DNA from 4 places in the Lysinibacillus sp. FSL K6-1151 genome. Region 1 is predicted to be linked to each of the others. Evidence: riboswitches for the same ligand, from Rfam matches in the RefSeq annotation. Region 1 holds a riboswitch; each other region holds the start of a gene.
The links. A riboswitch is a leader RNA that binds a small molecule or an ion and turns the genes downstream of it on or off. The one in region 1 is predicted to bind S-adenosylmethionine.
Positions count from the first base shown of each region.

Region 2: linked by a shared signal. The riboswitch ahead of MHI04_RS02255 (MetQ/NlpA family ABC transporter substrate-binding protein) and the one ahead of MHI04_RS21055 (cyclase family protein) in region 1 are both predicted to bind S-adenosylmethionine.
Region 3: linked by a shared signal. The riboswitch ahead of metK (methionine adenosyltransferase) and the one ahead of MHI04_RS21055 (cyclase family protein) in region 1 are both predicted to bind S-adenosylmethionine.
Region 4: linked by a shared signal. The riboswitch ahead of MHI04_RS01010 (methionine ABC transporter ATP-binding protein) and the one ahead of MHI04_RS21055 (cyclase family protein) in region 1 are both predicted to bind S-adenosylmethionine.

Region 1 covers NZ_CP152040.1:4,344,250-4,349,770, forward strand. The annotation lists gene MHI04_RS21040 (helix-turn-helix domain-containing protein) at 1-446, opposite strand, end outside; gene MHI04_RS21045 (helix-turn-helix domain-containing protein) at 722-2,293, shown strand; gene MHI04_RS21050 (hypothetical protein) at 2,417-2,815, shown strand; SAM riboswitch class I at 2,911-3,017, shown strand; gene MHI04_RS21055 (cyclase family protein) at 3,106-3,843, shown strand; gene MHI04_RS21060 (DedA family protein) at 3,886-4,482, opposite strand; gene MHI04_RS21065 (Cof-type HAD-IIB family hydrolase) at 4,583-5,356, opposite strand.
Region 2 covers NZ_CP152040.1:477,333-482,853, forward strand. The annotation lists gene MHI04_RS02235 (alpha-hydroxy acid oxidase) at 1-213, opposite strand, end outside; gene MHI04_RS02240 (enoyl-CoA hydratase-related protein) at 228-1,007, opposite strand; gene MHI04_RS02245 (methionine ABC transporter permease) at 1,021-1,692, opposite strand; gene MHI04_RS02250 (ATP-binding cassette domain-containing protein) at 1,685-2,710, opposite strand; gene MHI04_RS02255 (MetQ/NlpA family ABC transporter substrate-binding protein) at 2,816-3,646, opposite strand; SAM riboswitch class I at 3,735-3,839, opposite strand; gene MHI04_RS02260 (PPC domain-containing DNA-binding protein) at 3,962-4,465, shown strand; gene MHI04_RS02265 (pyridoxal phosphate-dependent aminotransferase) at 4,586-5,521, opposite strand, start outside.
Region 3 covers NZ_CP152040.1:3,547,281-3,552,801, forward strand. The annotation lists gene MHI04_RS16940 (alanine/glycine:cation symporter family protein) at 1-1,291, opposite strand, end outside; gene MHI04_RS16945 (alpha/beta hydrolase) at 1,419-2,225, opposite strand; gene MHI04_RS16950 (gamma carbonic anhydrase family protein) at 2,360-2,872, shown strand; gene metK (methionine adenosyltransferase) at 3,050-4,246, opposite strand; SAM riboswitch class I at 4,504-4,622, opposite strand; gene pckA (phosphoenolpyruvate carboxykinase (ATP)) at 5,012-5,521, shown strand, end outside.
Region 4 covers NZ_CP152040.1:201,593-207,113, reverse strand. The annotation lists gene MHI04_RS01015 (CaiB/BaiF CoA-transferase family protein) at 1-1,013, shown strand, start outside; SAM riboswitch class I at 1,268-1,376, shown strand; gene MHI04_RS01010 (methionine ABC transporter ATP-binding protein) at 1,484-2,509, shown strand; gene MHI04_RS01005 (methionine ABC transporter permease) at 2,499-3,161, shown strand; gene MHI04_RS01000 (MetQ/NlpA family ABC transporter substrate-binding protein) at 3,209-4,069, shown strand; gene MHI04_RS00995 (M20 family metallopeptidase) at 4,082-5,287, shown strand; gene MHI04_RS00990 (hypothetical protein) at 5,370-5,521, opposite strand, start outside.

The sequences.
Region 1 (5,521 bases):
TAGGCATTTTCCATCCGTAAATACTCAATTTCGGCTTTTAACTCATCCGTTGTTTTTCCATTTAAATCGGACGAAGGTGGTTGTTTTTTTGGCATTGATTGGCGCTCCTTTTCTACTTGATAGAGCACCTCACCAGCCGTTGACATCCATTGTTTTTTCCATCTCCGAACGGTTTCACGGGAAGGAATATTAAACTTCGCAGCAGTCTGAAGGAGCGAATCGCCCGTCTCTATCAGGTGTTGAATTACTTTTATTTTAAAAGAATCTTCGTAATTCGTGAACCCTTGAGGACGAATAATTCCTTCGATGCCATGATAGCGATATAATTCAATCCATAATCGAATGTACTGTCGATCCCTCTGTAATCGATTGGCAATCTGATACGTACTTTCTTTTTCTTCAAAGTAAGCTAGAACTGCGGCTAATTTTTGTTCATCAGAAATCACTACCTGCACCCCCTATAGTAGATTTTTAAGTCCAATATTTTGGGTGCAGCTCATTAGCGTCACAGATGAGACCCTGGAGCGAGCGTAAGTGAGTGAAGCGGCTCATCGGACGCCCCCTGGAAAGGGCGCTGGCGGAACGGAAATCAACCTTTCACCTTGCAAATTTGCTTTTTCTGCCGTTGACATCATCTTTTTTCAACAACATGAAAGAAAGCTCTTCAGAGAGCTTTCTTTGTATTGTTCTCCAAATTCAATTATAAAGGGGTGAATCATCAATGGGTAACTTAACACATGTCTATACGTTACAAACTATTTCTTATGTGATTCAATCAACGAACAAGCAGCAGTTTAATAGTGATTTCTATACACTTTTCATCGTAATGAGTGGCAGCGGAAAGCTAGAAATAGATCATAACACCATTCATCTTAGTGAAGAAAAGTGCATATCGATTCCTCCTAATAACACGGCTAATATACGCATTCAAAACGAGCACCTTTGTTTTTATCAATTACAGTTCAACATTGTCCATCTTAGCAATAAACAGACTACTACTAGCCCTTTTACGCGTGTCAAAGAGCAACGTCTTCTCCCCTTTTCGCAATGTCGTAGACTGCTAGAAGCCATTTATCAGAACCGTCTAGCGGAGGATGAGCACACCATCTTTGAGCAGCATGTACACTTTCAAGAGCTGATGTTATTGCTCTTACATCAAACAATACCCAAGCTGGTGCAAAAAAATGATCGTCAATCTGTTGAGCAATCCATTAACTATTTGCATAAACATTTTGAAAAAGAGTGGACTGTCGAGCAGTTGGCAGAGCTAGCTGATGTTCCAAGATGGAATTATACCCGTATGTTCAAAGAGATTACAGGGCAAATCCCTCTTCACTATTTAAATAACATTCGCATTGAAAAAGCCAAGCAATTATTAATGACAACAAATGATCGGGTATTTGAAATTAGTCAGTCTATCGGATTTAATAATGAGTATTATTTCAATCGTCGTTTTAAAGAACATGTCGGCATCTCTCCAGGACAATATCGAAGAAACCAAAGCAGCAATCTACGTGTATTTGCACCATTCTTAGAAGATTTCTTTGTCGCCCTTGGGATTACACCAATTGCTCAATTCAGTCATCCAAAATGGGGAAAACAAGACTATTTAGGTCTACAAGAAGTGCCTGATATCGATGTACAAAATGGAGAAATGGATCGACTCCTTCACTATAAACCAACATTAATTATGCTAGATGCAGGTATAGAGCGATGGGAATCCTGTCATCATTTAAATGAAGTAGCTCCCATCTGTCATATCTCACATCCTGGAGAGAACTGGCAGTCTACTTTGTTTAAGATTGCTGATTTAACAGGAAAAACCGCCTTGATGCAAGACGTGATCCTACAATATGAGGATAAGGTACAGCAAGCAAAAGGAATTCTTAGTAAATCCGTTTATGGGCAAAGTGTGGCATTTCTTCGCATTTCAGCCATTGGCATTACTCTATATGCGGGTCCTGAATGTGGCTATACGGGGCCAATTTTATATCGTGACCTCGGTTTAATGCCACATCCACTTGTCTGGAGTATTCCGCACAATCAACGTAAAGCACCACTGACATTTGATCAATTGCTGCAATTAGATGCGGATCATTTATTTATTACTTTTGATAAACAACATTCCATTTACGAGAACGAGGAGCGTACGATTTTAAAAACTTCTATGTGGAAAAATCTAGCTGCAGTTAAAACCAACTGTGTATATGAAGTGGATTTTTTAACATGGATGAATTACGGTATTCTGTCTCATAGTAAAAAAATTGATGATGTCTTACATGTTCTCGGCTAAAAGAGGAAGCTCACTTTGGCTTCCTTTTTAAATGATTAGGACAGACATTGCACTGCAAAATAACACCTAAAGACGTTTAGCTACATAAGATAAGATATCAGCTATAGGATAGGAGGAATTACATTGTATTACAATCCTTATCCGTACTTTGTTCATCCTTATCATTACCCAACGTCGCCACTTGCCCAGCAGCTTGCCGTTAGACCTATTCCTCAACATTTGGCAATGCCGAACACTACCCCCTTTCCACCTGTCGACACACATAAATTAAAAATGTCAGCTACACGGATAAAGGCGATCATGCAACAGGCTCAATTGCTTACGGATAAAATTGATAGCTCTCAACAATTTGCACATGATCTAATGAATGCTGCACAGCTTTCAAATAAAACAGAGGTTGATAAATTAATCACATCAACAGGCATTACGATGAAATTTGATGCAAATTATACACCAGACAATTTCAGAATACGTCTTATGGATAATGGTTGTTGTGGCATAACCATAAATTTAAGTTGGTAAAAAAATTTACCCTTATATCTCTATCGAACTTGTAAACTATAAAATTCTATGCTAAAGTGTTTTTATTATTATTTCTGAAAATTCTTATATCACTTTTCTTATCGAGAGAGACGGAGGGATTGGCCCGATGAAGTCTCAGCAACCAGCTCAACAGTATGGTGCTAATTCCAATTGGCAAAATTTTAAGCCTGAAAGATGAGAAGAAGAACTACCGTTGCTTATTCTGGAGTCCTCTTCTAAGGGGACTCTTTTTTATGTTCTACTAATTTTAACAGAAAGCAGTGAAATCAATGTCAAACCAACTTTTACAAGCATTACAATTATTAAAATCAAAACAATGGGTTGATTTAACACATACATTCGGCCCTAATTCCCCACATTTTTTTATGTTTGAAGATGCTAAATTTGAAACATTATTCTCTCATGATGACGGGTTCTTCGCACAACAATTCACGTTCCCAGGACAATATGGCACACATATCGACCCACCCATTCATTTTGTGCGAGACTCCCGCTATCTAGAAGAATTAGAACTAAAAGAACTAGTTCTTCCTCTTGTCGTTATTGATAAATCACGAGAAGCTGCTAGCAATCATGACTTCTCGCTAAGTGTGCAAGATATTTTTGATTTTGAAGCACAACATGGAGTAATTGAAGCAGGTACCTTTGTAGCGCTACGTACGGATTGGAGTAAGCGCTGGCCAGATAAAGAGGCATTTAGTAACCAAGATATGGATGGACATAACCATATACCAGGCTGGGGCTTAGAGGCTTTACAATTTTTATTGAAGGAACGTCAAATAAGTGCACTTGGCCATGAAACATTTGATACTGATTCAGCCGCTGATTTTCACAAAAATGGTAAGCTAGATGGCGAATACTTCGTGCTTGAACAAAACATCTATCAAATTGAGTTGATGACTAACTTGGACAAGCTACCTGCGAAGGGGGCAATTATCTTCAATATCGTCCCTAAGCCTGAAAAGGCATCTGGATTCCCTGTACGCTCATTTGCTATTTTGCCATAACACAAAGGTCTGTACGATTCATGTGTTGAATCATACAGACCTTTATTTTCGTATATTTCTTTTTTTGAATAGATAGTAAACGATGAGCATTACGAGGCCAAACAATAGGATAAGATAAATACTATAATGAGATAAATAATAACCAACAAACCGCCACTTCTCCCCAAGCATCCTCCCTAACGTTATAAATGTGAAAGTCCAGATAAATGCCCCTGTATAGGCAAAAAAAGCAAACTTTCTATATGGATAATTATTAATTGCCGCAATATAGGCTGTCAGATGCCGTACACCAGGTATAAAATAGCCTATTAATAATAAAGTTGGCCCAATTTTAGTAAACAGTTGTTTTGTAAAATCAATTTTTTGCTCCGTAATATGAATTTTGGGTCCATATTTCTGCAATAATGGTAAGCCAAAACGATAGCCGATATAGTAGCTTAAGGTAATACCGCCAACTGCACCAATCATTGCACTTACTAAAGCGGGAATGTGTTCAAGGCTTTCTATATAAACACTGTAGCCAACATATGTTAGAAAGACCTCATCAGGTAGTGGCAACCCAACAATGCCTCCAATTAGGATCACGATAATACCCAAATACCCGTAATGTTCAATTAGAGATTGCACATGATGTGCCATATAACACCCCACCCAAAATTTATTAAAACTCATTGATTAACAAGTTCCTTCAATAGATCTAAGAGAACCTGAAGCATCGACTTTAAGACCTTCAGCAGCTTTATATCATTTGAAACTGCCGTAAAGCAAAGTCAATACCACCTTCAGTGGAACTCTTTGTAACAAAATTCGCAACTGCTTTTAGAGCTGCGCTACCATTTCCCATCGCGATACCTAGCCCTACATGCTCTAACATATCAATATCATTATCCCCATCTCCAAAAGCAATAGCATTCTCAGGACCAATGTTAAAATGGTCTAGTACCGCTTCAACAGCTATCGATTTGGCAACATCCTGCTGTAATACATTTACAATATAAGGATGCCATCGCTGCCAAAATATATGCGGAAATTGGCTAGCATATCTTTTTTCAGCCTCCTCATCTGCATATAGACACATGAGAAAAACTTCTTCATCCACAATTTTTTCATTCACAACCGGAAAATTTCGTAAAGATAGAGTTGCCTGCATCGCATTGAAAGCAGCTGGATGCTGAATGCCATTCATCGATAGTTGCTCTGTAAAAAATGTGAGGCTATGCTGCTGTTCACGTGCAAAAGCTTGTACATTTTGAACAATATCTTTAGCAATAGGTGTTTTATGTATGATTAAATCCTTATGTTTCACATATGCCCCATTTGCTGTAATAAAGGTTTCAATCCCTAGCGCTTGTATCTCCTGACACATCGATAAAGGTCTTCCTGTAGCCGCTACAAGGTGAATTCCTCTCTCCTGCAAAAGTTGAATGGCCTTCTTTGTGCTTTCTTCCACACAGCCATCCTCGTAATTAATCAGTGTTCCATCCATATCAAAAAATATGATATTATAATTCATCTTAAGCCGCCTTTATAAAACAGTACTTTAGAATCACAAACATTTAATTCATTCCTTATACTTAATGAAAAGTATGAAAGTATTTTGACAAACTTTCAGCAAACTCTATAACTTACATTAACAGCACCGATAAATACTATTACAAGCATAGATTTAATGACAATT
Region 2 (5,521 bases), 780 kb from region 1:
CTTTAAAAAGCGAGGAACTATAGAATACTTTTCGAAAGCTGCACGATTATTGCGCAGTGTTTGTTCACCACCAGCACCTGAACGGATATAGCCAAAAGGTCCAGCTTCGATTTTTTCCGCTACGGCCTTTTCTAAATCTGCAAAGCAAATGGGGAAGGGGGCTTGTGCAGTAATATTTTTTAAGAGTAGATCACCATCAGTTATGTTTGTCATCGTTACTACCTCACTTATTTATTGAAAATAGGCTTTCTTTTGTTTAAGAAGGCTTGAATACCTTCGTTATAATCATCTGAACTAAATGAATTAAGAACGATCTGTGCCAGCTCATCGCTTTCTTCGTTTTCACCATCTACAATTGCTTGGATCATTTTTTTGATGCCTGCGTTTGCAATGGAGGATTTACTTAATAGATGTTCAGCAAAATGCAGCGTGGCACTTTCAATATCCTCTGGCTCATGTAAGGCTGTGATTAAACCGATGTTTTTTCCATCTTGTGCTGTAAAAATGTTGGCTGTGTATAAAATCTCTTTCGCCTTGGCAACACCAACAAGATTGATGAGACGCTTTGTACTTTCAAGATTATAGACAATACCAATATTCGCCGCTGTGATGCCAAGCTTACTCTTTGGTGTCGCCATTCTAAAATCACATGCGTTGGCTAGTTCTAAGCCACCACCAATGGCTAAACCCTGAATCATAGCAATCGTCGGGTGAGGAAATTTATAGAGGGTATCAATCGCCTTTAGAGCCAAATCATTATAGGCTTTGGCATTGTCCGCGGCATAACGAATATCTAAAAACTCGCTAATATCGGCACCAGATGAAAAGGCTACTTCATTAACGCCACGGACAATTAAGAGCTTAATAGAAGAATCTACACGTAGCTGCTCAAGTTGCTCTACTATGTTCTGAAACATCGCCTTTGATAAGGAATTCCGTTTATCAGGTCGGTTTAACACTAACGTTGCAATATAACCATTTTTCTCTACATAAATTTCAGTTGTCATTGTCATTCTCCTCTTAATCCTTTTTCAATTTCGCAGCGAAGCGGTTGCCGATGGATTGAATGCTTTGCACAAGAATGATTAAGATAAAGACAGTTGCATACATAACATCGACCTCATAGCGTAAATGACCATAACGATAGGCGAGGTCACCCAAACCTCCAGCACCAACCATTCCTGCCATAGCCGTAGCACCGATTAAACCAATTGTGGCAATTGTTAAGCCTAAAATAATAGATGGACGAGCTTCACGTAATAGCACATGCCAAATAATATGGCGACGTTTAATACCCATGGCTGTGTAGGCTTCTACCACTCCCGAATCCACCTCTAATAGCGCAGATTCCATCAGTCGAGCAATATAAGGAGCTGTATAGACAACTAGCGGAACGATAACACCTTTAACCCCAATTGTTGTGCCGACGATCAGCTTAGTAAAAGGTAGGATGAAGAATAATAAAATGATGAATGGAACAGAACGTATAATATTGATGACTAAATTAAAAAATTGATATAAAAATTTATTGTCAAAGGATTGACCTGGTCGTGTTAATACGATTAATAGCCCCAATGGAATCCCAATGAGAATGGAAAACAATAAAGAAATTCCGACCATTTGAAATGTTTCGATAATTGATTTGCCAATTACATCTGACCAATCTGTAAAAAAGCTTTGAATACTACTCATTGAATTCGCCTCCTAATTCTTCCACCGCGACGCCATTTTCCGTAAAATATGTGAGTGCCTTTTGGACAATGTGAAGTTCTCCATGTAAATGCACCACAATGTTACCAACAATGCCGTTTTTTAATTCAATAATATTTGCCGTTAAAATATTTGGTTGTACATCATACACTTTCGTAACTTCTGCTAGTAATGGCTTACCAGTACTTTCACCTAGGAAGGTTAAACGAATGACACTGCCTGAAACATTTAACTGCTCGATCAGGGAAGGGGATAAATTACGTTGTGAAATCGTATTTAAAAACTTTCTCGTTGTAGGATGCTTCGGTTTAGCAAAAAGTTCAATAGCCGTACCAAATTCCACCACTTTTCCGGACTCAAGAACAGAAACCTCATCACATATTTTCTGAATGACATTCATCTCATGTGTAATCAGCAGGATCGTAATGCCTAATTCACGGTTAATTTTTAACAACAATTCAAGAATGGCTTCGGTTGTTTCAGGGTCGAGTGCACTTGTTGCTTCGTCACTAAGTAGAACCTCTGGTTCCTGTGCCAAGGCACGTGCAATAGCAACACGTTGCTTTTGCCCACCTGAAAGTTGGTTAGGGTAGCTGTCTAGTTTGTCTGTTAATCCAACAATTTCAGCATATTTAGCCACACGGTTTTTTACCTCTTTCTCGTTATAGCCAAGTAGCTTTAAAGGAACAGCAATATTATGGTAAACGGTTGCCGTTTTTAATAGATTAAAATGTTGGAAAATCATCCCGATTTTTTGGCGTGTTTGCCGTAATTCATGAAGAGAAAGGGCAGTAATGTCCACATTGTCGATTAACACTTTTCCAGCTGTAGGTCGCTCTAGTAGATTGACGCAACGAATGAGTGTACTTTTACCTGCACCACTATAGCCAATCACACCATGAATTTGTCCTTTTTTTACATGGAGATTGATTCCATCTACAGCCTTAATGATGTCTTTTTTCGTCTTATATTCTTTTGAGATATTTTGTAATTGAATCATCCGATTGATTGCTCCTTTCTCAAGCTCCTAAAAAGCAAGAATCTGCTCGTTTTCCATAGAGGAATTTCGGCAGATTCTTCAGCTACTAGAAGCTTCCTGAATGTATTACCAGCTAGGGATTACTGAACCTTTGAATTCTTCTTCAATGAATTGACGTACTTCATCAGATTGGTAAGCCTCAACGAACTTTTTAATTGTTGGGTCATTTTCATTTTCTGCACGTACCACAATATAGTTCACATATGGAGAGTCAGTAGATTCTAAAAGAATAGCGTCATCTTTAGGATTAATGCCAGCTTCCAATGCGAAGTTTGTATTAATAGCTGCTACATCTACTTCACTAAGCTGCTTAGGAATTTGAGCTGCCTCTAATTCGATGAATTTTAAATTCTTTTTGTTTTCTTCTACATCACGGATAGAGGCTGTTAAATCTGCCCCATCTTTTAATTTTATATAGCCTGCTTCCTGTAAAACAAAGAGGGCACGAGCACCATTTGTTGGATCATTTGGTAAACCAAACGTTGCACCATCTGGAATGTCCTCAAAGGATTTATATTTTTCAGAGTAAATACCCATTGGATTTAAAATCGTTTTGCCTACTGTTACTAAATCTGTATCATGATCTTTATTAAACGTATCGAGGAAAGGCTCGTGTTGATAGCTATTTGCATCAAGATCACCTTCAGATAAAGATGTATTAGGTAAAACATAATCAGAAAATGATTTAAGCTCTACTTCTAGCCCATTTTCTTTGGCTACTTTCGCTGCAACTTCTGCGATTTGTTCGTGTGGACCAGATGTGACACCTACGACGATTTTATTTTCATTAATTGCTTCAGCTTGACCTTTACTCTCTTCTTTAGAGCCACAACCTGCTAGAGCTGCTGCTAATGTAAGACTTGCTAAACCTACTAAAAATTTATTTTTCTTTTTCATGAAAACTACCTCCAAGATTGTTTTTATCGGTTTTTGAAAATAAAAAAACTCTCTTACAAACTAAGAGAGGCTCATGAAAAAATGTCCTCTCTTATCTATCAAACGATAATCGTTTGCAGGATTTAGCACCTTCCTTCTAAAAGGAGGTTGCCGAGCTTCATAGGGCCAGTCCCTCAGCTACTCTTGATAAGAGATTTATCATATTTTTTTGTAATTCCGATAGAACTAATATAATTTATAGGTTATAGTAAGTCAATAAATATTTTTAAAATTTTTTATATTATTATAATATTTCGTCATGAAAGAGGGATAGCAATGTCTGTAAGAGTTAATTATGGTATAGGTTCATTTGGCAAGGTTGTAAGTGCTCGATTGCTAATGGGTACAGACATTATTGAAGGAATGGAGGCACTTTGTGAGGAGAACCATATTGAGTCAGCAACAATTGTTAGCTGTATAGGTAGCCTTCAAAAGAGTAGCTTTGTTTATTTAGTACCTGATGAAACATCTCAGATTAACGTAAGTTTTAGCGATGTCATAAAAAAAGAAGGGCCACTTGAATTGATCCAAGGCTCTGGCGTAGTATGTAAGCGCGATGGGGGATATGAAACACATTTCCATGGTTCTATGAGTGATCAATGGGGCGTTGTGTCAGGGGGGCATTTAATGAAGAGGGGGAACCCTGTCATTACGGCTGACATAGTGCTAGCTGAGGTTCAAGGCATCCAGCACTTTCGGAAATTTGATGAAGAAACAGGCCATGTTCAATTTTATCCATTAGAACACGGTTTACAGCAGCCAAGGAAAATTGAAAAATAGCGAAAATGTACTAACTTTTTCTTTTCACTAAGCTGCATGTTCCTTCCTGAATTAAAAAATGTTAGACCGAGCTTATAATCGGTCTAACATTTTTACTTTTGTCCCAGCCTCATGTCATGGTTAAGGGTTGAATAATTGTAATTGTTCGATTCTATGGATTGCTTCACGTAAGCGTTCCTCGCTAACAAGTAAACCAACACGGATATAGCCTTCGCCATATCGGCCGAAGCCATTGCCTGCTGCTACAGCGATATCAGCCTTTTCCAATAATAAATCGGCAAACTGCTCGCTAGTATAGCCGAATGGTACAGGGAGCCATGCGAAGAAGGAGCCTTTTGGAGCCGTTACATGCCAACCAATTCTTTGAGCTTCTTCAATGAGTACATTGCGGCGACCTTCATAGGTAGCTCGCAGTTCATCCACACATTCTTGGGAAGCTGTAAGTGCCGTTGCTGCTGCTTGTTGAATAGCAGGGAATTGACTACAAAACAGATGATCCTGAATTAGATTAATGGCAGCAATAATGTCGGCATTACCGACAGCGAAGCCTATACGCCAGCCTGCCATATTATAAGTTTTGGAGAGTGTATACATTTCAATTCCTACTTCTTTTGCCCCCTCAGCTTGTAGGAAGCTAATAGGTTTATTACCGTCAAATCCTATTGCCCCATAAGCAAAATCATGTGATACGATAATATTGTGTTCCTTCGCAAAGCGAACGGTCTCTTCAAAAAATGCAAGTGTTGCTGTACCACCTGTAGGGTTGTTTGGGTAATTTAGGTAAAGTAGCTTCGCCTTCTCTTTCACTTCATCAGGTAATGCATGATAATTAGGTAAGAAATCATTTGCAGCTAAAAGTGGCATCACTTCAAAATGGACATCACCTAATACGACACCTGATAAGTAATCTGGATAGCCAGGGTCTGGTAAGAGCATCGTATCACCTGGATTTAATACGGCTAAAGGTAGCTCAACGAGACCAATTTTTGTCCCGCCAAGAATCGCTACCTCTGTGTCAGGATTTAGATTCACATTATATTCACGTTTATAATAGTC
Region 3 (5,521 bases), 800 kb from region 1:
ACGTACGGACTGTACCATAAAAGGCAGCAACTAAAATGGCAATTTTCGCAATCCAAATGAAAATCTTCTCCGTGCTACCTCTGAATAAATAGGCGACATTCGTTTCAGCAATATAGTAATAGGCCATAATTGTTGTAAAGGCAAAGAAGAATAACGCGATTGCTACGAATGGAGCTCCAAAACCAGGTAATGATGAATCAACTGCATATTGTGTATAAGCAGCACCTGCTTCAATACTTTTCGCAAATGTCATTTGCTCATCGCCTGCTAATCCGCCACTATTGAATTCCCCAATATGGATAAATGGATCTGCTCCTTCAGCGGCCTTTTCATCATGTACATTGTACATACCTGTAAATAAAATCATAAATGCAGTAGCAGAACAAATTAATAATGTATCAATGTACACAGACGCCGCTTGTACTATCCCTTGTTTAGCAGGATGTGATACTTCCGCAGCAGCAGCAGGGTGCGCCCCTGTTCCTTGACCAGCTTCATTGGAATAGATGCCACGCTTCACTCCCCAAGCTATCGCAGAACCAATGATACCACCAAAAATCTCTTGTGCACCAAAGGCACTTGAGAAAATTAAAGCAAAGACTGCAGGTACCTCAGAAATATTCATAGCAATAATGATAATAGCCATAATAATGTATGCTAATGCCATGAACGGTACAATGATTTGGGCAGCATTCGCGATAGATTTAACTCCCCCAATAATAATAGCACCTAACAACACTACAATAATCAGTCCTGTAATCCATGTATCCAGACCAAAAGCGTTTTCAACAGCTCCTGCAATGGCGTTAGACTGCACACCTGGCATTAAAATTAGCATTGCAATCAACGCAGCTACAGCAAAAATAACTGCAAACCATTTTTGACCCATTCCCTTTTCTATGTAAAAGGCTGGTCCACCACGATATTCCGTATCTTTTTCTTCTTTATAGATTTGTGCTAATGTTGACTCTACATATGCGGTAGCCGCACCAATGAAAGCGATTGCCCACATCCAAAAGACAGCACCAGGTCCCCCCATCCCAATTGCAGTTGCAGTACCAGCAATATTACCAGTTCCTACACGGCCTGATAATGCAATCGACATTGCTTGGAAAGATGAAATCCCCTTTTCCGATTTCTCCCCTTTAAACATTAAAACAAACATGTCTTTAATGTGTCTTACTTGCAGAAACCTTGTGATGATTGAGAAAAAAAGTCCAATCAATAAAATACCATAAATAAACCACGGTCCCCATAAAATACCATTCAACTTACCAACGATTACCTCCATTTTACCCCTCCAATTTGAAAATACCATACTTTAAGTCATTATAGTATTACACTTTTCTGAAAATTACAACATTATATTTAAGTAACAATATTTAAGTAAGTCTTCTAGTAAATGGAAGGGATAAAACCTATTTAATGATATAACCGATTCTTCGAAGAGCATTATTAATAAAATCACGAATATACATAAAAATCTCTTCTCGTTCTACTTCGTGAAATAAATTGTGATAGCAATTTGCCCATTCTTTAAATTGAAACTCTGTAAACTCTTGTTGATGGAGCCAATTTCGAGTTTGTCGTGTTTCCGTAATTTTATCTTTCTCAGCTGTCATAATGAGCATAGGCATATTCGGAAATTCACCTTTTGGAAGCATCACTAAATTTTTCATCATCTGCTGAAGCTCTCGATACCATTTCACTGAAACGACTGACATGAATGGTACCTCATCTTTCATTTCGTCCCTACCTTCAACATTGCGTGTAAGGTTCTCATATGAAATATTGTGAGTCATTTTAACATTTGCAGTCAATGCACTTAGACTCGTTAAAGCATTTGATAATTTACCTGGTAAAAGCTTTAATTGCAGCCACGGTGATGTCAAAATAATGCCTGCACATTCATATTGCTTCTTTTGCATTGTGTGAAGAACTAACGTTGCTCCAAGCCCATGTCCTATTACAAAAGTTGGTAAATTATATGAAAAAGCATTCTCAATCAGATTTCTTGTATATTTATTGTACAATTTGAAGTCCTCATCATGGACACGAGCAAACCTTGCATTCACGCCATGATTAGGTAAATCTCCCATGACTATGTGGAAGCCTTCCAATCTTAATTTCTCTATCAGCCATGCATACCATCGGTGATTTTCATATGCACCATGAACTATAGCAATCACAGCCTTTGCTTGTCCTTCAGCTTCCCATTTCCACATTCACATAGTCCTCCTAAAAAATAATTACACATTGATTATATCGAAATAAATAGCTCATTTTAATTTTATATTTCCATAAAGTTGCGTATTTGATACGATAATACTACATTATAGAAAGAATTGAGGCGATTTTCATGATTTATCCATTTAAAGATAAAATGCCAAAGATCGATCCATCTGTCTTCATTGCTGATTACGCAACTGTTACGGGCGACGTAACAATTGGTGCTGAAACAACCATTTGGTTTAATACGGTCATTCGTGGTGATGTTTCCCCAACCATTATTGGGAAACGTGTCAGTATCCAAGATCTTTGTTGCTTACATCAAAGCCCAAAATTTCCGCTAATTATTGAAGATGAGGTAACAGTTGGACACCAAGTCACTTTACATAGCTGTACAATTCGCAAAAATGCTTTAATTGGTATGGGCTCCATTATATTAGACGGGGCAGAGATTGGAGAGGGTGCATTTATTGGGGCAGGAAGCCTAGTACCTCCTGGTAAAGTCATTCCTCCGAATAGTTTAGCATTAGGTCGTCCGGCAAAAGTAGTCCGTGAATTAAATGCAGAAGATAAAGAGGATATGGAACGTATCGTGCGCGAATATGCAGAAAAAGGACAATATTATAAATCCCTTCAGAAGTAAACAATATACACAAAAATTCAATATTAACGAAAAAAATACCTCGCATTTCCGTGTAACCAAAATGTTCACGGATCGTAGCGAGGGATTTTTTGTAAAACAAAGGGGACAATATTGCCCCTTTCCTTTTTAATACATTAGAATAATTTTCTAATGTATTCATTACTTTAGCTCAATAGTTTATAGATGTGCCTTTTCTCGTAGAGCATCTGCTTTATCGATTTGTTCCCATGGTACATTTAAATCTGTACGACCAAAATGACCATAAGCTGCCGTTTGTTTATAAATCGGACGACGTAAATCTAGCATTTTAATAATACCTGCTGGACGTAAATCAAATAGCTCACGTACCCACTCTACGATTGCGCTTTCTTTCACTTTACCTGTACCAAATGTGTCAACCGCAATGGAAACTGGTTGAGCCACACCAATCGCATAGGCAAGTTGTACCTCAGCGCGTTCTGCCAAGCCAGCTGCTACAATGTTTTTTGCTACATAACGTGCCGCATAAGCCGCTGAACGGTCTACCTTTGTTGCATCCTTACCAGAGAATGCGCCACCACCGTGACGTGCATAACCACCGTATGTATCAACAATGATTTTACGTCCTGTTAAACCAGCGTCCCCTTTAGGTCCACCGATAACAAAACGGCCAGTCGGGTTAATAAAGTATTTCGTGTTTGCATCTAATAATTCACTTGGCACAACGGGTGCAATAACAAATTCTTTCAGATCAGCTTGAATTTGTTCAAGTGTTGCTTCTTCATCATGTTGTGTTGAAATAACAATTGTATCCACTCGCACAGGTACATTATTGTCATCATATTCAATCGTTACTTGTGTTTTTCCATCAGGACGTAAATACGCTAATTCACCTGATTTACGAACTTCTGTTAATCGGCGTGCTAATTTATGTGCTAAGCTGATTGGCAATGGCATTAGTTCAGGTGTTTCATTACATGCATAACCAAACATTAGACCTTGGTCACCAGCACCAATTGCTTCAATATCAGCATCTGTCATAGAGCCTTCACGAGCCTCTAAAGCTTGGTCAACACCTTGTGCAATATCAGGCGATTGTTCGCCAATAGCTACAAGCACCGCTAGATTTTCAGCATCAAAGCCATATTTACCACGTGTATAGCCAATTTCTGCTACAGTATCACGAACGATACCTTTAATATCAACGTAAGTAGAAGTAGTTATTTCTCCTGCTACTAATACTAATCCTGTTGTGACAGTTGTTTCACACGCTACACGTGCATTTGGATCTTCTGCTAAAATAGCATCTAAAATGGCATCCGAGATTTGGTCACAAATCTTATCTGGATGTCCTTCTGTTACACTCTCTGATGTAAACAGTCGACGGTTTGTCATTTGGTTTTCCTCCTATTACTCTTACAAAAAGTAGTTGTGTATGAATACGGTACTCATTACCCATGTCAAGTCCGCTCCTAAGGATTGAACTCTCAAGCCGTTACTGCTGCTTTTAACACGAGGATTTCGAAAGATCTGTCATTATAATAAGGAAAGAACTACATATACTTACCTTTACATTCTTTTTTAGCAATAAAAAAATCCTTTACTCACGTTACTGCACATGAGGAAAGGAATAATGACTTCGTAACCTTTCACTCTTATCGTTCAAGGGATGTTCCCTTGCATCAGGTTGGCACCAACGCATGATGTGAAATAAAACATGCAGGTTGCCGGGTTTCACAGGGCCTGACCCTCCACCAGCTCGGGATAAGAGTATCCGTTCAATTTCATGTTACTGAAAAGGTTGAACGTTGTCAAATATTTTCTTATGTATTACTGTATAGAAAGGAAGGAACTGATTACACAAAAACTTTTCATACTTGGATGATGATGTAAATAGAAGCAAATTAATCCCTACAACATACCTAGCTACTTGTGGTAACATATGTGTGGCTCAATTTTTGCGCCTAATTACAGTAGGATTGATCGGATTCTACTCGAAAAACATTATTTTTTGTCAGTTTATTGAAAAGTGATAAAAACTCTAAAATAATTTCTTAATTAGTATAGATTATTTAAGCAATTGTGTTATACTATTTTTGAAATTAAGAAAAAATCCCTCTAAATCAAGGGAATACTATAAAAAAGGATGGTATTTAATCGATGAATTCAGTAGAAATTGCAAACGAACTGAAGGAATTATTAAACGGCGGTAACATTAATGTTCAACTTTCAGTACCACAATTAGCAGAAAAAGCTACATCTCGTGGTGAAGCAATGTTAACAGTAGATGGCGCAGTTCGTGCAGAAACTGGCAAATACACTGGTCGTTCACCTAAAGATAAATATACGGTAGAAGAAGAAAGCACAAAAGATCAAATTGACTGGGGTAAAGTCAACCAACCGATTTCTTCTGAAGTGTTCGATAACTTATATGTAAAAGTAATAAAATATTTAAAAGAACGTGACGAGTTATTCGTATTTAAAGGCTTCGCAGGTGCTGACAAAGATTCACAATTAAGCATCCAAGTAATTAATGAATACGCTTGGCACAACCTTTTTGCTCATCAATTATTTATCCGTCCAACTGAAGAAGAATTAACTTCTCATGTTGCAGACTTCACTGTCATCTCTGCTCCTAACTTTAAAGCAGACCCTGCAGTTGATGGTACT
Region 4 (5,521 bases), 500 kb from region 1:
TTCATCAACATTTAAATCGATCTAAAAAATCAATTACATTAAATCTTAAATCACCAGAGGCTATAGACATTGTAAAATCACTGGTGCAAGAGTATGACGTTATTATCGAAGGTTTTCGGCCTGGTGTCATGCAACGCCTTGGCATTGGCTATGAAGCTCTAAAGGAAATAAATCCAAAGGTTATCTATTGTGCGATTACTGGTTACGGACAAACTGGACCTTATAGCAATCGACCTGGACACGATAATAACTATTTATCTTTAGCAGGCTTACTCGATTATTCACGCCATAAGGATAAAAAGCCTGTCTCCATGGGGGTTCAACTAGCTGATATAGCTGGAGGGACAATGCATGCCGCAATTGGGGTACTGGCTGCTGCCCTTCATCGTGAAAAAACAGGCGAAGGACAATTCATAGATATTAGTATGACAGATGCTGTCTTTTCGCTGAATGCTATGTATGGTGCTGCGTTTATTGGGGGTGGTCGTGTACCACAGCCAGAGCAAGAAATTTTAAACGGAGGCAGTTACTATGATTTTTACAAAACAAAAGATGGACGCTTCTTCTCTGTCGGTAGCTTAGAACCTCAATTTCGTAAACTGCTCTGTGAAGCACTCGACATTCCTGAGTTGATTGATAATACCTTTAATGATTCTTACTATACGCAAATACGCTTTAAAGAGGCTGTTCATGATGCCTTTCTATCAAAGACATATGAGGAATGGCTTGAGGTATTTAACGAGGATTTTGAAGGTTGTGTAGAGCCTGTACTCACTTTTCCAGAAGCATGTGAGCATCCACAGTTGAAGGCTCGCGGCATGATCGTCGATATTCCAAAAAGCGATGGCACCATGCAACAGCAAATTGCTTCTGCCTTTAAATTTGATGGCACTGAGCCTGAGTACAAGTATGTCGGTGCCAAGCTTGGAGAGCATAATGAAGAAGTATTAACTGCACTTGGCTATAATGATGAACAAATTGCTAGTTTACGAGAAAAGGGCGTTTTAGAATAACGGAAAGGTTCAATTTGGAAGTAGGCAATTTTCAAATTGAACCTTTTTATGGCTGCCTGCTCATTGACATCCTCAGTAACATAAGCATAAATTATTTCACTAGAAAAAACGCGGCTACCAATGTACTCCTGCTGTTATAACAGTAAATGGATTTATTTTTCTAATAAAACTTTTTAAAAGAAATGTTGACATATAATTCATCAAGCATTATAGTATTGTTTAAATCTTAACAGACAATTAAATACGATAATTTCTTCTTATCCAGAGAGACTGAGGGACAGGCCCAATGAAGTCTCGGCAGCGGGTTATTAACATAATACCGTGCCAATTCCTGCAAATGTACTTACATTTGAAAGATGAGAAGGAAGTAGTTTCTTCAATAGTGGGGACCTTCCTTTTTTCTTAATCGATAAGAACAAAAGGAAGGTCCTTTTTGTTCTTTATTTTTAAATAGGGAGTTGAGCAAGTAAATGATTGAATTTCAGAATGTAGCGAAAACCTTTAAATTTGGTGATCGTGAAGTGAATGCAGTGAAAGATGTATCTCTTTCAATTCAGCAAGGAGAGATTTTTGGAATTATTGGATTTAGTGGTGCAGGAAAGAGCACATTATTGCGGCTTGTGAATCTATTAGAAAGTCCAACCCACGGCACTGTTCAAGTACAAGGTGTTGATATTAATTCGCTCACACCAAAAGAGGTAAGAAAGCTGAGAAGAAGAATCGGCATGATTTTTCAAAATTTCAACTTATTCTCCTCAAGAACGGTAGCTGGAAATGTAGCCTATCCACTTAAGCTGGCGGGAGTGCCTAAAAAAGAAATTAATGAAAGAGTTGCAGAACTTCTTAGTTTTGTTGGTCTTACAGAAAAAGCGAACGATTACCCTGAGCAATTATCTGGAGGCCAAAAACAGCGGGTTGGCATTGCGAGGGCGCTTGCTACCTCCCCTGATATATTAATTTGTGATGAAGCAACCTCAGCGCTCGATCCAGATACAACTGGGGAAATTCTCCGCCTTCTCAAAAAAGTAAACAAGGATTTAGGAATCACTATTTTGCTAATCACACATGAGATGAATGTCATCCAACAAATATGTGACAGAGTAGCAGTCATGGAAAATGGAGCAGTAATTGAATCTAATTCAGTTTTTGATATATTTACAAATCCACAGCATTTAACGACTCAACGGTTTATTCAATCGGTTCAGCAAGATCGACCATCTGCATCTCTATTAGAGGAATGGAGAAAAAAAGGCGGCAAAAATTTATACCGTGTTATTTTTAAAGGTGATATTGCTAGCGATCCTATCCTTTCTCGCGTAACAAGAAAATTTGATGTGGACGTTAATATCGTCTATGGCTCTGTCCGAGAAATTCAGGAGAAGTTCTATGGGAACTTGCTCGTCTCATTTGAGGGACATAGCGATAAAATACCTAGTGTTCTTACTGAATTACAAGACATTGTAACTGTTGAGGAGGTAAAATTCAATGAAGGTTGATTGGACGACTTTTTGGCCCCGTATTTTTGAATCTACGGGTGAAACGATTTTAATGGTTATTATAACCCTTATCTTCGGTTCTATTCTTGGTATAACAATAGGTTTACTACTATATGTGACACGAAAAGGAAATATTTTAGAGAACAAATTCGTGTTTCAATTGTTAAATTTTTTAATTAATATTATTCGCCCAGTTCCATTTATTATTTTTCTAGTGGCCATTAGCCCATTAACAAGAATGGTTGTTGGAACAACGATTGGTACGTGGGCAGCAATCTTTCCAATGACGATTGCCTCATCATTTGGTATTGCGAGAGTAGTAGAGAATAACTTAGTTAGCATTGACCCTGGGGTAATTGAAGCCGCAAAGGCAATGGGAGCAAGTCCTCTACAAATTATTTTTACTGTATTAATTCCAGAGGCACTTGGACCGTTAATTTTAGGCTTAACGTTTGTGACAGTCGGTTTAATAGATTTCTCTGCAATGGCTGGTACAGTTGGCGGAGGCGGTTTAGGTCATATTGCAATGACATATGGTTATCAACGCTTTGATGGAAGTGTCATGCTTGTGACCGTTATTATTCTTATTATTCTTGTACAAATTGCGCAGTGGATTGGGAATAAGCTATCAAGAAAAATTATGCGACGGTAAGAAGGACATTTTTCATTTGAATAAAACAACGAAAGAGGAGATTAATAATGAAAAAGTGGTTTAGTATTTTATTAGTTTTAACAGCCGTATTAGCATTGGCTGCCTGTGGGTCTGATTCAGCTACAGATAATGCTAAAAAAGAAGAAAAAGTAAAGATTGGTGTAACTGGAACAGATGGTGAAGTATGGCCGATTTTAAAAGAGAAAGCTAAAAAGGAAGGGATTGAAATTGAGCTTGTTGAGTTCTCTGACTATACATTGCCGAATCAGGCATTAGCAAATAAAGAAATTGATATTAATTCCTTTCAGCATATCGCGTTTCTAACACAATTTACTAAAGAAAATAATGTCGATTTAGTTCCAATCGGTGCTACTGTTATTGCTCCAATGGGAATATATTCAGAGAAAGTGAAGGATGTTAACGAAATTAAAAAAGGTGACAAAATTGCTATCCCTGATGACCCTTCCAACCAGGCTCGTGCATTAAGATTATTAGAATCAGCTGGCTTAATTAAATTGGCAGATGATTTTGGTCTCTTCGGTGACCCAAGTAAAATCGTCGACAACCCGAAAGATTTAGACATTTTACCGATTGTAGCTCAACAAACACCACGTGTATTACCAGATGTAGTTGCATCCGTTATTAATAATGGAGTTGCTGGACAAGCTGGGTTTGATCCCGTAAAGGACCCCATTTATCTTGAAGATGCCAACGATCCAAACGCCTTACCTTATGTGAACATTTTTGCTGCACGAGCAGATGATCAAGATAATAAAACATATCAGAGAATTGTCGAGCTGTATCATGAGGAAGACGTAATGAAGGCAGTCGAGGCAGAAACAAATGGAGGATCTATTGTTGTTGATTTATCAAAAGATGAGTTAATAAAACAAAGCAAAGGACTATAGGGGGAGATAAATATGAGCAAAACTTTATCGGGAATTGAACTAATCCAGGAATCCATTGAAACAAATCAAGCATTGTATATTGAAACTAGCCAGGCAATCCATGCCAATCCAGAAATAGGGAATCAGGAGTTTTTCGCAAGTCAAAAGCATGTAGAAATCTTGACGAATGCAGGATTTAAAGTAGACACAGCCGTTGCTGGACATGAAACCTCCTTTTATGCAGTGAAAGACAGTGGAAAACCTGGTTCAACAATTGCCTTTCTTGCTGAATATGACGCTCTTCCAGGTTTAGGGCATGCCTGTGGTCATAATATTATCGGAACAACGAGTGTCGCAGCCGGAATTGCTCTTTCTAAAACATTAGATGAAACCGGTGGAAGTGTCGTCGTCTTAGGAACACCTGCTGAAGAGGGTGGTCCAAACGGCAGTGCAAAGGGAAGCTTTGTAGCACATGGCTATTTAAAGGAAGTAGATGTCGCTTTAATGATTCATCCAGCAGGAAAAACATCTCTAACAAGCGAAACACTTGCCGTTGATCCACTTGATTTTCATTTTTACGGGAAAGCCGCACATGCATCAGGGGCTCCTGAGGAAGGAATTAATGCATTAGATGCAGTGATCCAGCTTTTTGTTGGGATTAATGCTCTACGCCAGCAGCTTCCTACAGATGTTCGAATTCATGGAATTATTACACATGGTGGGGATGCACCAAACATTATTCCTGAATATGCAGCAGCAAGATTCTTCATTCGTGCGGATTCATGGAAAAAAACAGAGGAGGTATCAGTAAAGGTACGTGCAATTGCTGAAGGTGCTGCACTAGCAACCGGGGCAACGGTAAAAATTGAACGATTCCAAAATGAAGTAAAGGATTTTGTGCTAAATCCTGTACTAGATAATATTTTACAAGAGGAGTTAGAGGCTTTAGGAGAAAAGGTTTGGACAATTCGAGGACAAGGCAAAGGTTCAACAGATGCTGGGAATATTAGCTACGAGGTTCCAACAGCACATCCATATATAAAAATTGGCCCAGACGATCTAATTGGGCATACAAATGAATTTAGAGAAGCTGCTAAATCCCCTGAAGGTGATGCAGCTTTAATAAAAGGAGCAAAAGCACTTGCTTCAGCTGGCTATCGCTTATTAAAAGATAGTGATCTTTTAAGTGAAATAAAAGCTTCTTTTGAGACAGCGAAGGCACAGAAAGAAAACTTCTAAAACTCATTCTAACATTATTTGCATATGGAACAGGGCTGTACCAGAAAGTTGCCGAAGATCAACTTTTTGGACAGCCCTACTTTTATACATATGCACTTATAAATACTCGTAGCTTTTCAAAATGATCGTCAATCAATAAATACTTTTTGTAGATTTCCATTAATTTCTCAAAAAGCTCATAGTGCTCTGTTACAAATAAAATCTTTAAAATATTTAATAGATGGAGAGAGGCAC